DNA from 2 places in the Streptomyces monticola genome. Region 2 is predicted to be linked to the other one. Evidence: riboswitches for the same ligand, from Rfam matches in the RefSeq annotation. Region 2 holds a riboswitch; the other holds the start of a gene.
What was found. A riboswitch is a leader RNA that binds a small molecule or an ion and turns the genes downstream of it on or off. The one in region 2 is predicted to bind glycine.
Positions count from the first base shown of each region.

Region 1: it holds a riboswitch for glycine, as region 2 does, so the genes downstream of both, gcvP (aminomethyl-transferring glycine dehydrogenase) here and gcvT (glycine cleavage system aminomethyltransferase GcvT) in region 2, are expected to answer to the same signal.

Region 1 is NZ_JBHTCF010000036.1:2,503-13,690, forward strand. Features, by position in the region: gene ACFQVC_RS40700 (sugar phosphate nucleotidyltransferase) at 1-933, shown strand, start outside; gene ACFQVC_RS40705 (DUF881 domain-containing protein) at 1,011-1,910, shown strand; gene ACFQVC_RS40710 (small basic family protein) at 1,907-2,239, shown strand; gene ACFQVC_RS40715 (DUF881 domain-containing protein) at 2,245-3,051, shown strand; gene ACFQVC_RS40720 (FHA domain-containing protein) at 3,134-4,087, shown strand; gene ftsR (transcriptional regulator FtsR) at 4,130-4,876, shown strand; gene ACFQVC_RS40730 (bifunctional nuclease family protein) at 4,930-5,403, shown strand; gene ACFQVC_RS40735 (MerR family transcriptional regulator) at 5,590-6,219, shown strand; gene ACFQVC_RS40740 (DNA polymerase IV) at 6,298-7,764, shown strand; gene ACFQVC_RS40745 (PRC-barrel domain-containing protein) at 7,743-8,132, opposite strand; glycine riboswitch at 8,292-8,397, shown strand; gene gcvP (aminomethyl-transferring glycine dehydrogenase) at 8,578-11,188, shown strand, end outside.
Region 2 is NZ_JBHTCF010000032.1:28,749-39,936, forward strand. Features, by position in the region: gene ACFQVC_RS39865 (L-serine ammonia-lyase) at 1-507, opposite strand, end outside; gene ACFQVC_RS39870 (APC family permease) at 769-2,418, opposite strand; gene glyA (serine hydroxymethyltransferase) at 2,625-3,884, opposite strand; gene gcvH (glycine cleavage system protein GcvH) at 3,900-4,277, opposite strand; gene gcvT (glycine cleavage system aminomethyltransferase GcvT) at 4,345-5,487, opposite strand; glycine riboswitch at 5,522-5,631, opposite strand; glycine riboswitch at 5,632-5,727, opposite strand; gene ACFQVC_RS39890 (AAA family ATPase) at 5,853-6,530, shown strand; gene ACFQVC_RS39895 (hypothetical protein) at 6,669-7,325, opposite strand; gene ACFQVC_RS39900 (hypothetical protein) at 7,496-8,038, opposite strand; gene ACFQVC_RS39905 (enhanced serine sensitivity protein SseB) at 8,228-9,016, shown strand; gene ACFQVC_RS39910 (enhanced serine sensitivity protein SseB C-terminal domain-containing protein) at 9,156-9,932, shown strand; gene ACFQVC_RS39915 (ABC transporter permease) at 10,440-11,188, shown strand, end outside.

The DNA of each region.
Region 1 (11,188 bases), on a different contig from region 2:
GATCTGCATTTCCCGGCGAGTGTGTACGACTCGTACACGGGATCCCTGTTGCGGAATGTGGACACCACCGGGGTCGCCGACTCCGAGCTGAAGGTCGTGGTCGACGCCTCGAACGGCAGCGCCGGACTCGTACTGCCGAGTCTTCTGGGGCGTCTCGGTGTCGATGCGCTGACGATCAACCCGGGCCTCGACGAGGCGCGGCCTACGGAGACGGGCGATGCGCGGCGTTCGGGTCTGATGCGGCTCGGGGAGATCGTGGCTTCGGCCAGGGCGGCGTTCGGTGTGCGGTTCGACCCTGTGGGTGAGCGGTTGTCGCTTGTCGACGAGAAGGGGCGGATCGTCGAGGACGATCGCGCCCTCCTGGTGATGCTCGACCTCGTGGCGGCCGAGCGACGCAGCGGTCGGGTGGCACTTCCGGTGACGACCACGCGTATCGCCGAGCAGGTGGCGGCGTATCACGGGACGCAGGTGGAATGGACGACGACGTCGCCCGACGATCTGACCCGGGTGGGCCGTGACGACGCGACGATCTTCGGGGGTGATGGCCGGGGTGGCTTCATCATTCCCGAGTTCAGCAGTGTCTTCGACGGTACGGCCGCGTTCGTACGCCTCATCGGGCTCGTCGCGCGTACGCAGCTCACGCTCAGCCAGATCGATGCCCGGATTCCACGCGCCCACGTGCTGAAGAGGGACCTGGCCACGCCGTGGGCCGTCAAGGGACTCGTGATGCGACGCGTGGTGGAGGCTGCCGGTGACCGTTCGGTGGACACCACCGACGGTGTGCGGGTCGTCGAGGCGGATGGGCGGTGGGTGATGGTGCTTCCCGATCCGGCCGAAGCCGTCACTCATTTGTGGGCGGAAGGACCCGACGACGCCTCCGCGCAGGCACTGCTCGACGAGTGGTCGGCTGTGGTGGACAGCGCCGGGCGCTGAGCTCGCCGCGTGCCGGGCGGTGGCCCGCCCGGCACGCCGGTGGGGCCATTCGGAGGTAGGGGTCGCGACGTGCGACGATGTGCGGCATGCCGCAGCAGCCCCCCGTTCGGAGCACCCCTGAGCCGCCCGCGCGCCCGGATGCTTCGATGTCGCTGCTCACCAACGTCATGGACCACAGCCTTGACGACGGCTACGCGGAGGCGGCGGCCCGGAAGCAGGCGCAGGGCGGCGGAGGACTGCCCCGTACGCTGCGGGCCAAGCTCGGACTCGCCGTCGGCCTGGTGCTCGCCGCGCTGGTGGTGACCGTGGGCGCCGCGCAGGCGCGGATAGCGGCTCCCGTCGTCGCCAAGGAGCGCGAGGAGCTCATCGACCGCATCGAGCGGGAGACCAAGGCGGCCGACAAGTTGGAGTCCGATGTCGACGGGCTCCGCGACGATGTGGGCAAGCGGCAGCGCGAGGCACTGGAGAAGCACGGCGGCGACCAGGGCGAGTTGGTCGCTCTGCTCTCCGGGGCCACCGAGGTGCACGGCCCTGGCGTGAAGTTGGTGGTCGACGATGCCAAGGACACCGAGCAGGGCGGCGGGGGACCGCGCGAGAGCGCCGGATTCTCCGACACCGGCCGGGTACGGGACCGGGACATGCAGCAAGTCATCAACGGCCTGTGGCAGTCCGGCGCGGAAGCCGTCGCGATCAACGGGCAGCGGCTGACGTCGCTGTCGGCGATCCGGGCGGCCGGCGACGCCATACTGGTCGACAACAAGCCATTGGCGCCCCCCTACACAGTGCTCGCGGTGGGGGACGGGCAGCAGTTGAGCACCAGGTTTCAGGACAGCGCCGACGGTCAGTACCTGCACGCGCTGCAGGAGAACTTCGGTATCAGGACGAACATTTCCGTCGAGGAAGATGTACGGCTGCCCGCCGCGCCGAGCCTGATCGTACGTAACGCAGAGCCGCAAGCCGGAAAGGGCACATCGTGATCGCCGTACTGGGCCTCGTCGTGGGAGTCGTGGTGGGACTGTTGGTCCGGCCCGAGGTGCCCGCGGTGGTCGAGCCGTATCTTCCGATCGCCGTCGTGGCGGCACTTGACGCGGTGTTCGGAGGCCTGCGCGCGATGCTGGACGGCATCTTCGACGACAAGGTCTTCGTGGTGTCCTTCCTGTCCAACGTGGTGGTGGCCGCGCTGATCGTGTTCCTGGGCGACAAGTTGGGCGTCGGCGCCCAGCTCTCGACGGGTGTGGTCGTGGTGCTCGGTATCCGGATCTTCTCCAACGCTGCCGCGATCCGGCGGCACGTGTTCCGGGCGTGAGGCCGATGAGGAACGAATTGCCCCCGGAGGAGCCGAAAAAGGCCCCTGAGGACGCGGCCGGCACGGACAGCGCCGATGCCCCCGCCGAGCAGCTGAGCGGGCGGCAGAGGCTGGCACAGAGCCTGTGGCCGCCCAGGGTGAGCCGGGCCCAACTCATCGTCGCCCTGCTGCTGTTCGTACTCGGACTCGGTCTGGCCATCCAGGTGCGGTCCAACAGCGAGAGCAGCGCGCTGCGTGGTGCGCGACAGGAAGATCTTGTTCGCATTCTCGATGAACTGGATGACCGCACACAGCGTCTAGAAGACGAGAAGCAGCGTCTCGACGACCAGCGCACCGAGTTGGAGAACAGCTCGGACCAGGCCGAAGAGGCGCGTAAGCAGACGGTCGAGAAGGAGCGGCAACTGGGCGTGCTCGCGGGCACGGTGGCGGCACAGGGCCCGGGCATCACACTGACCGTCACCGACACCAAGGGTGCCGTCGAGGCGGACATGCTGCTCGACGCGATCCAGGAGCTGCGCGCCGCCGGCGCGGAGGCGATTCAGGTCAACGACGTACGAGTGGTGGCCAACACCTATCTCGAGGACACGGAAGGGGGTGTGCGCGTGGACGGACGGAAGGTCGCTTCGCCGTTCGAGTTCAAGGTGATCGGCAAGCCGCAGGACCTCGAACCCGCGCTGAACATCCCCGGCGGTGTCGTGCAGACGCTGGAGAAGGAGCAGGCCACGGTGGCGGTGACACGCGGGGACAAGATCGTCGTAGATGCCTTGCGACGGGCGAATCGTCCTGACTACGCTCGGTCGTCTTCCCAGTGAGGCGGGGGCGCATGGGGGCTGTCGTGCAAGGGCCAGAGGTTGCGGGGGGTCGCCGCACGGGAAGTGCGGTACGTGGTGGAAACTGTCCGGTGGATGCGGACGTTGTGAGGATGTCTGTGTCTCCGATGTACGACGGTGTGAGTTTTCAGGGTTCGTCCTGCCCCACGGGCGGGTCTGTTTCGGTCAAGGGGAATCGCCCGTGAAGTTGTTTGCGAAGTTGTTCGGCAAGAGCGGACGCGAGGACGGTGGCAACGCCACCGCCCGGCACCGCGCTCCGCGGCATGGAGAGACCGAGGAGCAGGGGGCCGAGCGTCCGCTGTTCCGCGATGAGGTCGCCGGTCACGGCGGCGACGTTTCGGGCGGTCAGGGCGCGTCTTCTGTTGACCCTGCCGCTTCCGGCCGCATAGGTTTCGGAGAACCGTCAACCTCAAGTACGGGTGGAGACTTTTCCTCCGACTCGTACGCGTCCGATGCCGCGCGGCAGGAGGGTCCGTCCATGTCGGCCTTGCCGGTTTGTACCAGGTGCGGGCATCGCAATGCGGAGGCCAGCCGGTTCTGTTCCCACTGCGGGGCGCCGCTGCGCGCCGGGGCGACGCCTGAGCGTCCGTCCGAGACGACGTCGACCATCTCGATCTCCGGTCTCGAGGCCTATGACTCGGAGACCACCGGGCAGACCCCGTCGCCCGCGCTCTCCCCGGAGGCACAGGCTGCGGTGGACGCGCTGCCGCTCGGCTCTGCGCTCCTGGTGGTGCGCCGCGGCCCGAACTCGGGCAGCCGCTTCCTCCTCGACGGGGAGCTGACCACGGCCGGGCGCCATCCGCAGAGCGACATCTTCCTCGACGACGTGACGGTGTCGCGCCGCCATGTGGAGTTCCGCCGCGGCGCCGACGGCATCTTCACCGTCGCCGACGTGGGCAGCCTCAACGGCACATACGTCAACCGGGAGCGGATCGACTCGGTCACGCTGTCGAACGGTGACGAGGTGCAGATCGGTAAGTACCGCCTGGTCTTCTACGCGAGCCAGCGGAGCATCTGACCCGCCCCCGGAAGCGTCCGGGGGGACCCCCAGGGAAGGTCCATGCGCCACACACCGAGGGGCGGTGCCGATTCCGGCACCGCCACCGCGGACAGTCGCCTGGTGAGCATCGGCACGGTGCTCAATCTGCTGCGCGACGAGTTCCCCGAGGTCACCATCTCCAAGATCCGGTTCCTGGAGTCCGAGGGGCTCATCGAGCCGCAGCGCACACCTTCCGGATACCGGAAGTTCAGCCCTGAGGACGTGGAGCGGCTCGCTCAGGTGCTGCGGATGCAGCGGGATCACTATCTGCCACTCAAGGTCATTCGGGAGCACCTGGACGCGCTGGCGCGCGGTGAGCAGGCGCAGCTGCCGTCCGTGGGGCCCCAGAGGGGGCCTGAGGACGGCCCTGACGCACTTTCCGACGTCGCGGCGCACACCGCCGCCCTGGTCGGCCGCGCGGAGCTCCTTGCCGCCGCGGAGGTCGGTGAGGAGGATCTCGAGGAGTGGGAGTCGTACGGCCTGATCACGCCGGCGGCCGAGGGTGCGTACGACATCGAGGCCGTCCAAGTTGCCAAAATCGTCGCCCAGCTCGGAAGTTTCGGGATCGAGCCGAGGCATCTGCGGGCCATGCGGGCCTCGGCCGAACGTGAGGCGGGGCTTGTCGACCAGGTCGTAGCACCGCTGCGGCGGCACCGCAATCCGCAGACCAGGGCCCATGCGGAGGCGCGTACGAAGGAGCTCGCGACCCTCACGGTGCGGCTGCATTCGGCGCTGGTGCAGACAGCGCTGCGAGTCCGGCTGCACTGACCGGAAGGGTGCCCGACTACCCAAACCGGCCGGGCACGTCCTAGGGTTGCTGTGTGAATGAGCTCGACGTCGTCGGTGTCCGGGTCGAAATGCCCTCCAACCAACCGATCGTGCTCCTGCGTGAAGTGGGAGGCGATCGGTACCTCCCCATCTGGATCGGTCCCGGGGAGGCAACCGCTATCGCCTTCGCCCAGCAGGGGATGGCGCCTGCCAGACCGCTGACGCACGACCTGTTCAAGGACGTGCTGGAGGCCGTGGGGCAGGAGCTCACGGAAGTGCGGATCACGGATCTGCGGGAAGGTGTCTTCTACGCGGAGCTGGTGTTCGCCAGCGGGGTCGAGGTCAGCGCGCGCCCCTCCGACGCCATAGCGCTTGCGCTGCGCACCGGGACGCCGATCTTCGGCAGTGACGGGGTACTCGACGATGCGGGCATCGCCATCCCGGACGAGCAGGAGGACGAGGTCGAGAAGTTCCGTGAGTTCCTCGACCAGATCTCGCCCGAAGACTTCGGCACCAACAGCCAGTGAGCTGTCGGTCCGGTGACCTGTCGGCCGGGCTGTCCGGCCGGACCATTCGGCCAGCCTTTCCCGGCAGTGGCGGGGTGGAAACCACTCTCAGGGTGATTATCACTCGGCGTGCCTAGTGTGGCGTTCGTTGACGCGCTCATGGGTACTGCCTACCGTCGAGATGGCAGGTCAAGGACGGAGGTCGGCGTGAGAAGCAGCGGCGACGGTACGGCTGGGGGAGCTCCCGGACAGAGTCTGGGGGAGAGCGGGCCGTATCCGCTCCATGGCACTACTGCAGGTCATTCTGTGCAGCGCGGTCCGGCGGACGGCGGGGAAGCGCAGGCCGACAGGGTCGGCTATCGCGGCCCGACCGCGTGCGCGGCCGCCGGCATCACCTATCGGCAGCTCGACTACTGGGCTCGCACCGGTCTTGTGGAACCGAGTGTGCGGGCGGCGTACGGCTCGGGGAGCCAGCGGCTCTACAGCTTCCGCGACGTTGTCGTCCTGAAGATCGTGAAGCGTTTCCTCGACACCGGGGTTTCGCTGCAGAACATTCGCACGACGGTGCAGCATCTGCGCGATCGCGGGTTCGCGGATCTCGAGCGGATGACGCTGATGAGCGATGGCGCGACGGTGTACGAGTGCACGTCGCCCGCCGAGGTCGTCGAACTGCTGCAGGGCGGTCAGGGCATCTTCGGGATCGCCGTGGGCGTGGTGTGGCGGGATGTGGAGGCCGCGCTGTCCCAGCTGCACGGGGAGCGGATCGACACCGGTGAGACGCTGGTCGGCAACCACCCGGGCGATGAGCTCGCGCGGCGCCGCAACCGCGCCGGGTGAGCTGCGGGCGCGCGGAGCGCGGCATGGGCGAGTGCTGATCGCGCCCGATTGTCAGTGCCGTAGGGCAGCATCGGTCTCGTGAGATCGGCGCCCACGATTCTGCATCTGGACATGGATGCCTTCTTCGCCTCGGCGGAGCAGGCAGCCAAGCCCAGTCTGCGCGGGAAAGCGGTGGTCGTGGGCGGCCTCGGGCCGCGTGGGGTGGTGGCCACCGCTTCGTATGAGGCACGGCGCTTCGGAGTGCACTCGGCGATGCCGATGGGCCAGGCCCGCAGGCTGGCGCCGAACGCCGCCTATCTGGTGCCGCGCTTCGGCCTGTACCGCGAGATCAGCGAGCAGGTCATGACGTTGCTGCGGGAGCTGTCGCCGCTGGTGGAGCCGCTGAGCCTGGATGAGGCCTTCGTGGACCTGGAGGCGGGCGGCGCGGCCTCGGACGAGCGGTCGGCGCGCGCGGTGGGGGAGCGGCTGCGGGCGGACATACGCGCGGTGACCGGGCTTACGGGCTCGGTGGGGCTCGCCGCGTCGAAGATGCTGGCGAAGATCGCGTCGGAGGATGCCAAGCCCGATGGTCTTGTGCTGATCGAGCCGGGCACGGAGCGCGAGCTGCTCGGGCCGATGTCGGTGCGGACGCTGCCCGGGGTCGGGCCGGTGACGGGCGACCATCTGAGGCGCGCCGGGATCACCACGGTCGCGGAGATCGCGGAAGCGGGGCAGGACGAGCTCGTACGGCTGCTGGGGAAGGCGCACGGGGTGCATCTGTACGCGATGGCCCTCGCGCACGACGAGCGGCCCGTGGTGGCCGAGCGGGACACGAAATCGGTGTCGGTGGAGGACACCTTCGACATCGACATCCACGACCGCGTGCGGGTCCGTCTGGAGGTGGACCGGCTCGCCGAGCGGTGCGTGCAGCGGCTGCGGGTCGGCGGGCACTCGGGCCGGACGGTGGTCCTGAAGGTCAGGCGGTACGACTTCTCGACGCTGACCAGGTCGGAGACGCTGCGGGGGCCCACCGACGACCCGGGAGTGGTGCGGGAGGCCGCGGCCCGGCTGCTGGAGTCCGTGGACACCACGGGCGGTGTGCGGCTGCTCGGGGTGGGGGTCTCGGGGCTCGCGGACTTCACACAGGAGGATCTGTTCGCGCAGGCGGCGGCGCAGGCGGCCCAGGTCGCCGAGGCCGCTGAGGCGACGGCGGTGGCGCAGCGTGCCGAGGCGGCCGCTGCCGTGGCCGAGAGCGACGCGGCGCAGGAGCAGGGCGGGGCGGAGCCGTCGGGCGGGGACGGGGCCGAGCAGGGCGCCGAGGCCGCCTCGGAGCGTCGCTGGCTGGCGGGGCACGATGTGCGGCATGCCGAGTACGGCCCGGGGTGGGTGCAGGGCAGTGGCCTGGGGCGGGTCACCGTGCGGTTTGAGACGCCCGGATCGGCGCCGGGGCGGGTGCGTACGTTCAGAACCGACGATCCCCGGCTCGAGCGGTCCGAGCCCTTGCCGCTGGTTTCCGCGGCGCCGCTGCTCTGCGAGGACGCGGGTCAGGGGGCGTCGTCGGGGTAGTCCCTGCCTGCGATCCGGCCGAAATCGCGGTCGGGTGGCGGCGCGTCTGTGGGGGCTGCGATATCGATTCCGTAGTGGTGGTAGAGCTGCAGTTCCTGCTCGGGGGAGAGATGGCGGCCCACTCCGAAGTCGGGGGCGTCCTTGATCAGGGAGCGCTCGAAGGGGACTCGGAGGGTGCCGTCGACCAGTTCGCTGGGCTCCAGGGGCACGAAGGCGTCCCGGCTGAACAGGCCGGTGCGTATCGCCGCCCACTCCGGGGCTCCTGTGGCGTCGTCGAGATAGACCTCGTCCACCGTGCCGAGCTTGTTGCCCTTGCTGTCGAACGCCTTGCGGCCGATCAGGCTTCGCGGGTCCACATCGGTCTGCACGGTCCCTCCAGAAGCTCGCAACACATCCGCAGTCACTGCGGCAACACATCTGTAATCACTACGAAAGAGCACAATCCGGATGGTGGCCACTCGAGGCCTACTCGGGCAGCTCTCCAGGCTTCCTCAGGGGTATGCGCTGGTAGGCTGGCAGGCGGCTGCTGACCCCGTGCGGGAGAGCTCTCCGGTCGACAAAGCTGACGTCCGGAGGCGCCGAAGGAGCAAATCCTCCCCGGAATCTCTCAGGCACCTGTACCGCACGGACGAGGTCACTCTGGAAAGCAGGGCGGGCGTCGACGGCTCCCGCTCTCACCGACGGTGAAAGCCGGGACGCCAGTGAGCGGGCGTGCCGGTGAAACTCTCAGGTTGAGATGACAGAGGGGGAGGCCGTCCGGGTACCCGCGCCGTGGTACCCCTCGCAGGTCGTATCGACCAGGAGGCCTCCGCAATGACTGCCCCTCGCATTCCGCTCTCTCAGCTGGAGCGTGGCATCCCCTTCGAGCAGCGTCACATCGGGCCCGACGCCGAAGCCCGGGCCAAGATGCTGGCCCAGGTCGGATACGGCTCGCTCGATGAGCTCACCGCGGCCGCGGTGCCCGATGTGATCAAGAGCGCCGAGGCACTGGATCTGCCCGCGGAGCGCACCGAGGCCGAAGTCCTCGCCGAACTGCGCTCGTTGGCGGACCGCAACGAGGTGCTCGCGCCGATGATCGGCCTCGGCTACTACGGCACCTTCACGCCGCCGGTGATCCTGCGCAACGTCATGGAGAACCCGGCCTGGTACACCGCGTACACCCCGTACCAGCCGGAGATCTCGCAGGGGCGTCTGGAGGCGCTGCTCAACTTCCAGACCGTTGTGGCCGATCTGACCGGACTGCCCACTTCCGGCGCCTCGCTGCTCGACGAGGGCACCGCGGCCGCCGAGGCCATGGCGCTGTCCCGGCGGGTCGGCAAGGTCAAGGACGGTGTGTTCCTGATCGACGCGGACGCGCTGCCGCAGACCATCGCCGTGATCGAGACGCGGGCCGAGCCGACCGGCGTCGAGGTCGTCGTCGCCGATCTGTCGCAGGGCATTCCGGCCGACGTCGCCGAGCGCGGTGTCTTCGGTGTGCTGCTTCAGTACCCGGGCGCCTCCGGTGCCGTACGTGATCTGAAGCCGGTGATCGAGCAGGCGCACGAACTCGGTGCGATCGTCACGGTTTCTGCCGATCTGCTCGCGCTCACGCTGCTGACCTCGCCCGGCGACCTTGGCGCGGACATCGCGGTGGGTACGACGCAGCGCTTCGGTGTGCCGATGGGCTTCGGCGGGCCGCACGCCGGATACATGGCGGTGCGCGAGAAGTTCGCACGCAGCCTGCCGGGAAGGCTCGTCGGCGTCTCGGTCGACGCGGACGGGAACCAGGCGTACCGCCTCGCGCTGCAGACCCGTGAGCAGCACATCCGCCGTGAGAAGGCGACGAGCAACATCTGTACCGCGCAGGTACTCCTTGCCGTCATGGCCGGGATGTACGCCGTGTACCACGGGCCGCAGGGGCTGAAGGACATCGCCCGGCGCACCCACCGCTACGCCACGATCCTGGCGGCGGGCCTGGAGGCCGGCGGTGTCGAGGTCGTGCACGGCGCCTACTTCGACACGCTGACGGTGCGGGTGCCCGGCAAGGCCGCCGATGTGGTGGCCGCCGCCCGTGAGGGTGGCGTGAATCTGCGCCTCGTGGACACCGACCGGGTGGCGATCGCCTGTGACGAGACCACCGCGCGGGCCCAGCTGGCCGCGGTCTGGGCGGCCTTCGGTGTCGAGGCCGACATCGAGGCGCTGGACGTGACCGCCGCCGAGACGCTGCCCGGCGGGCTGCTGCGCGGCGACGCGTATCTGACGCATCCGGTCTTTCACCAGTACCGCTCCGAGACGGCGATGCTGCGTTATCTGCGCAAGCTGTCGGACCGGGACTACGCGCTCGACCGCGGCATGATCCCGCTGGGCTCCTGCACGATGAAGCTCAATGCCACCACCGAGATGGAGGCCGTCACCTGGCCCGAGTTCGGTGCCCTCCACCCCTTCGCGCCCGCCGAGCAGGCGCAGGGCTATCTGACGCTGATCCGTGAGCTGGAGGAGCGGCTCGCCGAGGTCACCGGGTACGACAAGGTGTCGCTGCAGCCCAACGCCGGTTCACAGGGCGAGCTCGCCGGTCTCCTCGCGGTGCGCGGCTACCACCGGGCCAACGGCGACGAGCAGCGAACCATCTGCCTCATCCCGTCCTCCGCGCACGGCACCAACGCCGCGAGCGCCGTGATGGCCGGGATGAAGGTCGTGGTCGTCAAGACCGCGGACGACGGCGAGATCGACGTCGAGGACCTGCGCGCCAAGATCGAGAAGCACCGCGACGAGCTGGCCGTGCTCATGATCACGTACCCGTCGACGCACGGTGTCTTCGAGGAGCACGTCGCCGACATCTGCGCTCAGGTGCACGACGCGGGCGGCCAGGTGTACGTCGACGGCGCGAACCTCAACGCGCTTGTGGGGCTTGCCAAGCCGGGCCGGTTCGGCGGCGACGTATCGCATCTGAATCTGCACAAGACCTTCTGCATCCCGCACGGCGGCGGCGGTCCCGGTGTCGGTCCCGTCGGTGTGCGTGCGCACCTGGCGCCGTATCTGCCCAACCACCCGATGCAGCCCGCCGCGGGCCCGGAGACCGGGGTCGGCCCGATCTCGGCGGCCCCCTGGGGCTCGGCCGGGATCCTGCCGATCTCGTGGTCGTACGTCCGGCTCATGGGCGGCGAGGGCCTCAAGCGCGCCACGCAGGTCGCGGTGCTCGGCGCCAACTACATCGCCAAGCGGCTCGAACCGCACTACGAAGTGCTGTACACGGGACCCGGCGGGCTCGTGGCGCACGAGTGCATCATCGACCTCAGGCCGCTGACGAAGGCGACGGGTGTCACGGTGGACGACATCGCCAAGCGCCTCATCGACTACGGCTTCCACGCGCCGACCATGTCCTTCCCGGTGGCCGGCACGCTGATGATCGAGCCGACCGAGAGCGAGGATCTGGCGGAACTCGACC
Region 2 (11,188 bases):
GATCCGGTCCTCGCCGACGGCGTCCTCGTCGACGACGAAGCCGCCGCCCACGGAGTAGTACGTCTTCTCCAGGAGCGGGGCGCCCGCGCTGTCGTAGGCGGCGAGCGTCATGCCGTTGGCGTGGTACGGCAGCGAGCGGCGCCGGTGCAGGATCAGCTGGTTGGGCTCGTCGAAGTCGATCTCGTGGATGGCGCCTATCTCGGCGTTCAGGAGCCGCAGCCTGCCGGTGGTGCGGATGCGCTCCACCTCGTCGTCGGCGCTCTCCACGTCGACGGTGCGCGGGGAGTGGCCCTCGAGGCCGAGGAGTACGGCCTTGGGGGTGCCGTGGCCGTGGCCGGTGGCGCCGAGCGAGCCGAAGAGCTCCGCGCGCACGGAGGTGGTCTGGGCGAGCAGACCGTCCTTCTTCAGGCGGCCGACGAACATCCGGGCCGCGCGCATCGGTCCGACCGTGTGCGAGGAGGACGGGCCGATGCCGATGGAGAAGAGGTCGAAGACGGAGATGGCCACGGTGGCGGACTCCCTTGTCTGCTCGTGGGTGTGCGGGCGGGGCAGAGGGGCCGATCGGCAGGAGCGATCATGGCCTGGATTCACTGGTCCGTACGCCGGTCCATGGGCGGGACCGGGGCGCGATCAGTTGTGCGGATTTTGTCCGGTGTCCGAGCCTAACGCGACGGGTGCGGGGCTCGTCCACCGAAGGGGTTTCCGCGCGGTCTCGGTGCGGTCTCGGTGCGTACTCGGTCCGTTCCCGGCCCGCTCCCGGACCCGCGCTCAGACCGTGCTGAGCTCACGTTCGCGCAGGTCGGTCGGCTCGGGCTCGGGCGTCGCCTGATCCAGTACGGGATCGGGGCCCGGCAGCCCCGCGGCGTGCGCCCGCACCCCGGACCGTACGGCCCAGAAGTAGAAGCCCAGAGCCGAGAGGCCGACGACCGTGATGTCCACGCCGCCCGGGATCACCCCGTGGCCGCCGAACTCCTCGCTGCCGAGCGCCGACAGCGTGCCGAGCCAGAGCAGGAAGGCGATCAGCCACCAGGCCGGTGCGAACTGCCGCAGCAGATTCCGCTCTCCCTTGCGCCGGAGCACCACCGCCGCGATCGGGGCGGCGGCCAGGGTGAGCAGCACGACCTTCCCGGTGTCCGGCCACTTCGACCAGTACAGGGCGCAGGCGGCGAAGGCGAAGGTGATGGGGCACAGAATCCTCGCCGCCGGCAGGCGGAACGGACGGGGCAGCTCCGGCTTGGTCCTGCGGAACACCCCGACCGCGATCGGCCCGATCAGATACGAGACGACCATGGCGGCGGAGACGACGCTGGCGAGCGCCTCCCAGCTGTGTCCGACGGTGACGAGCAGCAGCACCGAGAAGCCCAGATTCAGCCACATCGCGGGCCGGGCGGTGCCGTACTTGGGGTGCGTCTCGCGGATCTTCTTCGGGAAGAAGCCGGTCTCGGCGAGGTTCTGCGCCATGTACGAGGCGGAGGCGACATTGCCGATGTTGGCGCCGGACGGCGAGATGAAGGCGCCGAACTGCAGCATCGTGACGACCCAGTGCAGCATCAGCATCTTGGCCAGGTCGGCGAAGGGCGAGGAGAAGTTGATCCCCTGCCAGCCGCCGGCCTCGGCGAGCTTCTCCGGGGGCACGGCGCCGAGGAAGGCGATCTGCAGGGCCAGATAGATGACCAGACCGAGGGAGAGCGCGCCGATCAGGGCGAGCGGGATGGCGCGGCCCGGGTTCTTGGCGGCGCCGCCGAGGTTGACGACGGCCTGGAAGCCGTTGAAGGCGAAGACGACACCGGAGGTGGTGACGGCGGTCATCACCGCGGGCCAGCCGTTGGGTGCGAAGCCGCCGTGGTCGGTGAAGTTCCCGGTGTGGAAGCCGGAGGCGATCAGGGCGATCACGGCGAGCACCGGGATGGCGAACTTGACCAGGGTGAGCAGGTTGTTCGCCTTGGCGAGCACGCCCACCGACCAGTAGCAGGCCAGCCAGAGCGCGACGGTGAGGAAGAGCGCCATCGCCATGCCGGAGGCCGTGAGCCCGCCGTCCTCGACGAGTCCGCGCGCCCAGCCGAAGTTCCAGGACGACATGTACTGCGTACCGGCGATCGACTCGATCGGGATCAGCGCGGCGATGGCGATCCACACCGCCCAGCCGGTGATGAAGCCGAGTACCGGGCCGTGCGAGATGGTGCCGAAGCGGGCCATGGACCCGGGCAGCGGGTAGGCGGCCCCGACCTCCGCGTACGACATCGCGATCATGCCGATGAAGACGGCGCCGATCACCCAGGCGACGATCGCGGCGGGCCCGGCGACGGCGGCCGCCTGCCCGGCCCCGAACAGCCAGCCGGAGCCGAAGATCGAGCCGAGGCCGATCATGATCAGCGCGAAGAGGCTGAGCCCCTTGCGGTTCGCCGCACTCATATCCATGGGTGGTCGCCGTCCTTGGTCCTGTGCAGTCCTTTGAAACGAAGGCTTACGTAAACCGTATTTGCCGTTTCTTTGGACCAGATCGGCTATTCGGACAGGAAGTGGGGGCCCTTGGTCATGGCAAAGGGCCCGCCCTGTGGACAACCACAGAGCGGACCCTGCCTCGCGGCTGAGCCCCGTGACGCCGGCCCCGCCGCCGGACGCTCTTAGAGCGAGGGGTACAGCGGGTGCTTCGCGGCCAGGGCGGAAACCCGGGCCTTCAAGGACTCCGCGTCGTAGGAGGGCTTCAGCGCCTCCGCGATGACATCCGCCACCTCCCGGAAGTCCTCCGCCTGGAAGCCGCGCGTGGCCAGCGCCGGCGTACCGATACGCAGACCGGAGGTCACCATCGGCGGCCGCGGGTCGTTCGGGACGGCGTTGCGGTTGACCGTGATGCCGACCTCGTGGAGGCGGTCCTCGGCCTGCTGCCCGTCGAGCTCGGAGTTGCGCAGGTCGACCAGGACGAGGTGCACGTCCGTGCCGCCGGACAGCACGTCCACGCCCACGGCCTTCGCGTCGTCCTGGACGAGCCGCTCGGCGAGGATCCGGGCGCCGTCCACCGTGCGCTGCTGGCGCTCCTTGAACTCCTCGGATGCCGCCACCTTGAAGGAGACCGCCTTGGCCGCGATCACATGCTCCAGGGGGCCGCCCTGCTGCCCGGGGAAGACCGCAGAGTTGATCTTCTTGGCGAGCTCCTGCGTCGACAGGATCACACCGCCGCGCGGTCCGCCGAGGGTCTTGTGCGTGGTCGTGGTGACGACATGCGCGTGCGGTACGGGGGACGGGTGCAGACCCGCCGCCACCAGACCGGCGAAGTGCGCCATGTCGACCATCAGATACGCGCCCACCTCGTCGGCGATCCGCCGGAACGCGGCGAAGTCCAGCTGACGCGGGTACGCGGACCAGCCGGCCACGATCAGCTTCGGCTGCGATTCCTTGGCCAGGCGCTCGACCTGGTCCATGTCGACCTCACCGGTCTTCTCGTCGACGTGGTACGCGACCACGTTGTAGAGCTTGCCGGAGAAGTTGATCTTCATGCCGTGGGTCAGATGCCCGCCGTGCGCGAGATTCAGGCCCATGATCGTGTCGCCCGGCTTGAGCAGCGCGAACATCGCGGCCGCGTTCGCCTGCGCACCGGAGTGCGGCTGGACGTTGGCGGCCTCGGCGCCGAACAGCTCCTTGATGCGGTCGATGGCGATCTGCTCGACGACATCGACGTGCTCACAGCCGCCGTAGTAGCGGCGGCCCGGGTAACCCTCGGCGTACTTGTTGGTGAGGACCGAGCCCTGGGCCTCCATGACCGCGACCGGAGCGAAGTTCTCCGAGGCGATCATCTCGAGGGTGGACTGCTGGCGGTGCAGCTCGGCGTCGACCGCGGCGGCCACGTCCGGGTCGAGCTCGTGCAGCGGGGTGTTGAGCAGAGACATGGGTTGCGGCGCCCCTCAGCTTCCGGAGAACTCGGTGTACTCGGCGGCGGTGAGCAGGTCACCCGGCTCCTCCGAGACCTTGACCTTGAACAGCCAACCGTCCGTGAACGGGGCCGAGTTGACCAGGGCCGGGTCGTCCACGACGTCCTGGTTGGTCTCGGTGACCTCACCGGAGACCGGCGAGTAGAGCTCGCTCACCGACTTTGTCGACTCCAGCTCGCCGCAGGTCTCGCCCGCGGTCACCGTGTCGCCGACCTCGGGAAGCTGCACGAAGACCACATCGCCGAGGGCGTTGGCCGCGTGCTCCGTGATGCCGACCGTCGAGACGCCGTCCGCGGCGGCCGACAGCCACTCGTGTTCCTTGCTGTAGCGCAGTTCCTGTGGGTTGCTCATGAGCTGAATTCTCCTGTACGCGGGGGAGTGGTGAGGAACAAGAAAGACGCGGGGCCGACCGTAAGGGTCACTTCTGCCGCTTGTAGAACGGCAGGGCGACGACCTCGTAGGGCTCGTGGGTGCCGCGGATGTCCACGCCGACGCCCTTGGTGCCCGGCTCGGCGTGCGCGGCGTCCACGTACGCCATCGCGATCGGCTTGCCCAGGGTCGGCGACGGGGCGCCGGAGGTCACCGCGCCGATGACCGCGCCGTCCGCGACCACGTTCATCTCGGCGCGCGGCACCCGGCGGCCCTCGGCGATCAGGCCGACCAGCTTGCGCGGCGGGTTCTGCTCCGCGCGCTCGGCGGCCCGCTCAAGGGCGGCACGGCCCACGAAGGCACCGTCGTTGGTGGTCTTCTCGAACTTCACGACCCGGCCGAGTCCGGCGTCGAAGGGCGTGAGCGAGGTGGACAGCTCGTGCCCGTACAGCGGCATGCCCGCCTCGAGGCGCAGGGTGTCGCGGCAGGAGAGCCCGCACGGCGTCAGGCCGTACTCCGCGCCCGCCTCGGTGATCCGCTGCCAGACCTGCTCGGCGTGCTCGGGCTTGAGGAACAGCTCGAAGCCGTCCTCGCCGGTGTAGCCGGTGCGGGCGATCAGGGCCTGGACACCCGCCACCGTGCCGGGCAGACCCGCGTAGTACTTCAGCCCGTCGAGGTCGGCGTCCGTCAACGCCTTGACGATCTCCGGGGAGTTGGGGCCCTGCACGGCGAGCAGCGCGTAGGCGTCACGGTCGTCGCGCACCTGCGCGTCGAAGCCGGCCGCGCGCTCGGTCAGCGCGTCCAGGACCACCTGCGCGTTGGAGGCGTTGGCGACGACCATGTACTCGGGGGTCTCGTCGTCGCCGAGGCGGTAGACGATCAGGTCGTCCAGGATCCCGCCGTCCTCCCGGCAGATCATGGTGTAGCGGGCACGGCCGGTCTTGACCGAGCCGATGTTGCCGACGAGGGCGTAGTCGAGCAGATCGGCGGCGCCGCGGCCGGTCACCGTGATCTCGCCCATGTGCGAGAGGTCGAAGAGACCGGCCTTGGTGCGTACGGCGTTGTGCTCGTCGCGCTCACTTCCGTACCGCAGCGGCATGTCCCAGCCCGCGAAGTCGGTCATGGTCGCGCCGAGCGAACGGTGCACCGCGTCGAGTGCGGTCAGGCGCGGCGCTTGAGGGGAATGGCTCATGTGTCTGGCTCCCAGGGCATGACTGGCGAGGGCGTCCTCCCCATCTGTCATCGGAACCCGGGGGTTCAACCTGAGAGGTTCGCCGGGATGCCGGCTTGCACCTTGGGTGGAGCCACTGCGGCGCGGCTCGCTTTTCAGATCTGCCTCGCCCGCGCGGTAACTGGGCCTGAGAGATTCAAGGGAGGGACTTGCTCCTTCGGCGCCCCAGTGCATCACTGGGAGCTCTCCCGCGCGGATTCAAGCGGCCGGTATGGAGTTGGCCCGCACATCATTGCACGAGCCGTCAGAGGGGTAATCCGCTTGTGCCGCATTACCGTCTCTTTACAGTGGGCGGGGAAGAGTCGCGTGACCGAACGGGGAGGACGATCACGGTGCACAAGGCCAGCGCGTATCCGGCGATGACCACGGCGAGTGGTGTCACGGTGCCGGAACAGCCGGGGGCTCCGGCCGGGGAGGCGCTGGGTCCTGCGCCGGTGGTCCGCGATCTCAGGGCCCGCGAGGGGCGCACACCGCGCCGGCTCCGCTTCGGCGCGGGCGACCTGGTCGTCGTCTCCGGGCTGCCCGGCAGCGGCAAGACCACCCTGATCAAGCGGGCCGTCGCCGCCCCCCGCCTGGACTCCCAGGACGCAAGGGACCGCTGGGCCCGGCGCATGCCGCGCTTCTTGCCGTACGCCGTCTACCGCCCCCTGGTCCGTATCGCGCACTACGCCGCACTGCGCCGCGCCCTGCGCTCAGGCGAGAGCGTCGTCGTGCACGACTGCGGAACGCAGGCCTGGGTGCGCCGCTGGCTGGCCCGAGAGGCCAGGCGCCGCGGCCGCGGACTGCATCTGCTGCTGCTCGACGTCGATCCGCGCACCGCGCTCGCCGGCCAGCGGGAGCGCGGCCGCGGAGTCTCGCGCTACGCCTTCACCCGGCACCGCGGAGCGGTCGGAAGCCTGGTGCGCGACGCGGAGAACGGCCGCGTCCCCGCGGGCTGCGCCTCCGCCGTCCTGCTCGACCGCTCGGCGGCGGACGGCCTGCAGGTCCTGGGCTTCGAGGACTGAGGCGGCCCCGTGGGCGGCGCCCCGCGGGGAGCGTACGACTGCGGACCTGACTGCGGACACGACCAGCGGACCTGACTGCGGACATGAAGGAACCCCGCGCCCTGCACCGGCGCGGGGTTCCCGTTCACAGGGCGGGGCTCACATGCCCGGCAGCTTGGGCAGGCCGGGGACCGGCAGGCCCGGGATGGCCGGGGGCTGCGGGAGCCCGGGGATGGCCGGGGGCTGCGGAAGGCCCGGCACCTTCGGCGCCTCGGGGAGCTTGGCCGCGTCGGCCGGGTTCGGCAGCTTCGGCGCGTCCGGCAGGCCTTCCGTGAGCTTGCCGAGTCCGACATTGATCAGCAGGTCGACGGCGAGCTTCGGGATGGCCTGCAGGGAGATCACCAGCTTGCCGAGGTCCAGGGACGTGGCGGCCTTGATCAGCGTGTCCGCCTGGGCCTTCAGATCGGCCTTGATCTTCTTCGTCGGGTCGTCCTTCTTCTTCGCCGCCTCGCCCTCCGGCTCCGGGTCGGCGGCCTCGGTCGCGGCGAGCACTTCCTGGACGGCGGCGTTGAGCGCGGCGCGGTCGGTGTCGTCGTACGTGCCGTTCACGCCGTTCGCGGCCAGCTCGTCCAGGACGGAGTACAGGGTGTCGAAGCTGCGCTCCACACGCAGGGCGCGGTCGTCGTCGACCGGAACGGAGACGGCCGCCTGACGGGCGTTCTCGACGGCGACGGCAGGTGCGGCGCTGAGGGCGACCGTGCCGGCCGACAAGGCAACGGAGACGGCGAGAGCGGTGAGGGTTCGGCTGACGCGCATGGCGGGGGTTCCCTTTCTTACGGATGTACGCGGCCCTGCGGGCCAGGGGGACGGTTCAAGCGGTCAAGCAGGTGGAGCGGGTCAAGCAGGTGGAGCGGGTCAAGCAGGTGGAGCGGGTGGAGCGGGTGGAGCAGGTGGAGCGGGTGGTGAAGCGGAGGGGGAGTCACGGGTCACTGGGGAGGCGTGGGGAGCCACGGCAGGCCCGGCGGCGGTGTCGTCGGAGCGGGCAGTTCGGGCAGCGAGCTGAGGAAGTTGGTCAGGCCCACCGCGTTGAGGAGGTCCTTGGCGAGCTTGTCCACGGCCGGCAGGGAGCCCATCACCCCGAGCCAGTTGCCATCGGACGCGGCCTGCACCAGGTTGTTGATCTCCTTCTTCAGGGCGATCCGGGCCGGGCCCACGGGCCAGTCGTCCGGGCCCTGGCCCTCGGGCGTCTCGGGCCCGAGCACGTTGTCCATCTCGTGGCGGATCTTCTCGAGAGCGCCCTCGTCCACGACGCCGAGCGCGGTCAGCGGCGACTTCCACAGCCCGTCGACCGCCACCATCAGGTCTTCCAGGTCCTGCACGGTCTCGGGAACGACGGGCCGCCCCGCCGCACCACTGCCGCCGGGGGCCAGCCGGGGCGAGGCAGCGGTGGCCGCTCCCGACGCGCCGAGCACCAGCGCGCCGCAGAGGGACGCGGTGATGACGAGCGAGGCGGCCTTGCGCGGAGCCATGTGGGAGTCCTTTCTGCGGTTCCTACTACGGCCACCCTCGAAGCGGTGACCACACTCCGCAACCAGACGGATGCGGAGCGTGTCCATTTGGGTGCACGCCGCCATCTGTCGGGTGCACGCCGTCGCCGGGAGTTAGGGTCTTTGGCGCAAGTCAGAGCGGTCGGTGAGCAGGGCGGCAGAGGGTAAGAGATGGACATTCCGGAGCAGGGCGGACAGGGAGCGCACGGGCACCCCTACGAGGGCTGGCCCGCGAACGAACTCGAAGAGGTGCTCGCGGCCTCCGTCGCCGAGGGCGCCACGCCCTCGGCCGCCGGCCGCATCCTGCAGGTGCTCGGCCGCAGCAAGGTGTGGGTGCCGCTGCCCAACGGGGGCGGCAACGACAGCCCGAACCTCGATCTGCCCACCATGGACATCCACGGCGCGGCCTTCGTCCCCGTCTTCAGCTCCGAGCAGCAGTTCCTGCGGGTCGTCGGCGGGCACATGGCGTACACGGTGGCGCCCGCCGTGGAGTTCGCCCGCGGCCTGCCGCCGCAGCTCGGCATCGCCGTGAACCCGGACGGCACCGTCGGCGTCCCGCTGCCGCCGCCCGCCGTGGCGGAGCTGTGCCGGGTCGGGCGCACCCCGCTCGACGGCCCGGCGACCGGCGGCCGCGTACGCCTCTTCGAGCCCGACTGGCAGGACGACCCGGTGGACTTCCTGGCCGCGGCGGGCGAGGAGTTCGAGGCGGCGGGGGTCGTCCTGACCGCGCGCCGCTGCCTGGCCAGCATCGAGGGGGACAGCCCTGTGATGTTCGTCGGCGTGGAGGTCTCGCACTGGGAGGGCGCGGAGCGGAATCTCCCGATGGACGCCCTCGGCCGTGCGCTCGGCCGGATCCCGGTGGCCTGGCCGGTGAACCTGGTGCTGCTCGATGTCACACAGGACCCGGTGGCCGACTGGATGCGCGGGAAGGTGCGGCCCTTCTACACCCGCGGGCACTGAGTCCGGCCGTGGAGCGCCGCTGTGGGGAGCGCCGCATAAGCTGGTTTCATAGCCCGGGAGTCCCCATGGCGGCCCGGGTGTCCGGGGCGGGGGAGAACGACCAATGCGTACGGGTACGGGGCGAAGGGGCGGTCCACTAGTGAGTGCGTCGGGCACGGCTGCGGCCGGGCAGATCGAGCACATGCTGCGCCAGGTGACACCCGGGCGGTACGACGCGTATGAAGCGCTGCTCGGCGCGCTCGCCGAGGACCAGGTCTGGATGCTGCTCTGGCACGGCCAGGCCGGATCGCCGGCGGCGCAGTACGGAAACATGGAGGTCGACGGCCTCGGCTACGCACCGTGCGTGACCTCGGCCCAGGAGCTCGCCGCCTCCGGCTGGAACCGGGCCCACGAAGTCGTCTCGGGCACCGATGTGGCCCGCACCCTCTATCCCGACCACTACGGCCTGTGGCTGAACCCGCACGCGCCGGGCGGCGGCGTCGGCATCCCCTGGCTCGATCTGCGGCGGATCGCCACCGGCCTGGACAAACTGCCCGCGGGGCCGCTGCGCCTCGCCGAACCGGCCATCGAGATCCCGCAGTTCTACGCCCAGCTCACCCAGAACGCGCACCGCACCCCGGCGGTGCGCTCGCTGCGCAGGGCCTGGGTGCAGCCCGCCCTCGGGGCGCCCTATCTGGCCATCGGCCTGGATGTGTACGCCACCGACCCCGCGTCGGTGGACGCCGTGCGGGCGATGATGCAGCAGTCGATCTCCGTGGTGCCGGAGGGGCTGCCGGTCTCGACGGTCGCGATGTCGGACGAGTACGACCCGGTGGCGATGTGGCTCCGCGCCAATGCCCGCCCGTTCTACGACCGCGAGTCCCACGCGTCCCCCGCCGGCGGCGGCTACGGCTACCCCCAGCCCCGCGCGTACTGACGTCTTCTTCCGGTTCTTCCGGTTCTTCCGGTGAACCAGCGGCCCCGCCACGCGCCCGGTGCCGGGAAGGGGCGGGACTGGGGAAAATCGCCGTCAACCGGGCAAGTTGGGCACCCTTCGTCCGCCGAACCCCCCAACCCCCGTACGCTCAAAGCGAGTTGATCACCGCCGCCCCCGCCCAAAGAGTGGGACGCACCGCAACTTAAGTCCGAATACGGCAAGTTGCCCCCCATTCGCGCCCCCGCGGGGACGATCACGGCGTTCGCATAGCGGAAGCCTCCTGGCCACATCACGGTTGCGCATCCATTCCCTGCCAGGGCTGGCGGGTGATCGCGGCCACATTGAAGACTCCCCGCATGTACGGCCCTTCGGGCCTGTGTGCGAGCTGCCTGACCGAGCCGGCCGGTGTCGTCGGTGCCGCTTGTGCCACGCATCGCATGACGAACCAGCCGCTACCAGCGGCAAGTGTGGGCCGGTCACCACCGGTTGAGAGGGGTCCCTGCCACGATGACGGCGCCAATGCATGACACACCCACGGACGTGGCGACGGCCGCGCCCGTCGATGCCGCAACCGAGGCCGGGAGCAAGAAGGTTGAAGGGCGTTCTCTCAAGCAGATCGCCTGGCACCGTCTGAAGCAGGACAAGGTGGCCCTCGCGGGCGGCGTCGTCGTGGTGCTCCTGGTGCTGGTGAGTGTGTTCGCACCGGTGCTCGTCAGCCTCTTCGGCCACCCGCCGAACGAAGGCAACCTGGACCAGCTCGAGGACCTCACGAATCTGCCCAAGGGTGCGTTCGGCGGCATGAGCGGGGACTTCCTGTTCGGCGTCGAGCCCAACACCGGCCGGGACGTGTTCAGCCGCATCGTCTACGGCGCCCGGATCTCCATGCTCGTCGCCGTGCTCGCCGCGGTGGTCGCGGTGGTCCTCGGCACCCTGTTCGGCATCATCGCCGGCTACTTCGGCGGCTGGGTGGACGCCCTGATCAGCCGCGTGATGGACGTGCTGCTCTCGTTCCCGCAGCTGCTCTTCATCATCTCCCTGGTCTCCGTGCTCCCGGACGATCTGCTCGGGCTCACCGGCAGCAACGTGCGGATCGCGATGCTGGTCCTGGTGATCGGCCTCTTCGGCTGGCCCTACATCGGCCGCATCGTGCGCGGACAGACGCTCTCCCTCAGGGAGCGGGAGTACGTGGAGGCGGCGCGGAGCCTGGGCGGCGGCTCGCGGCACATTCTCTTCCGGGAACTGCTGCCGAACCTGGT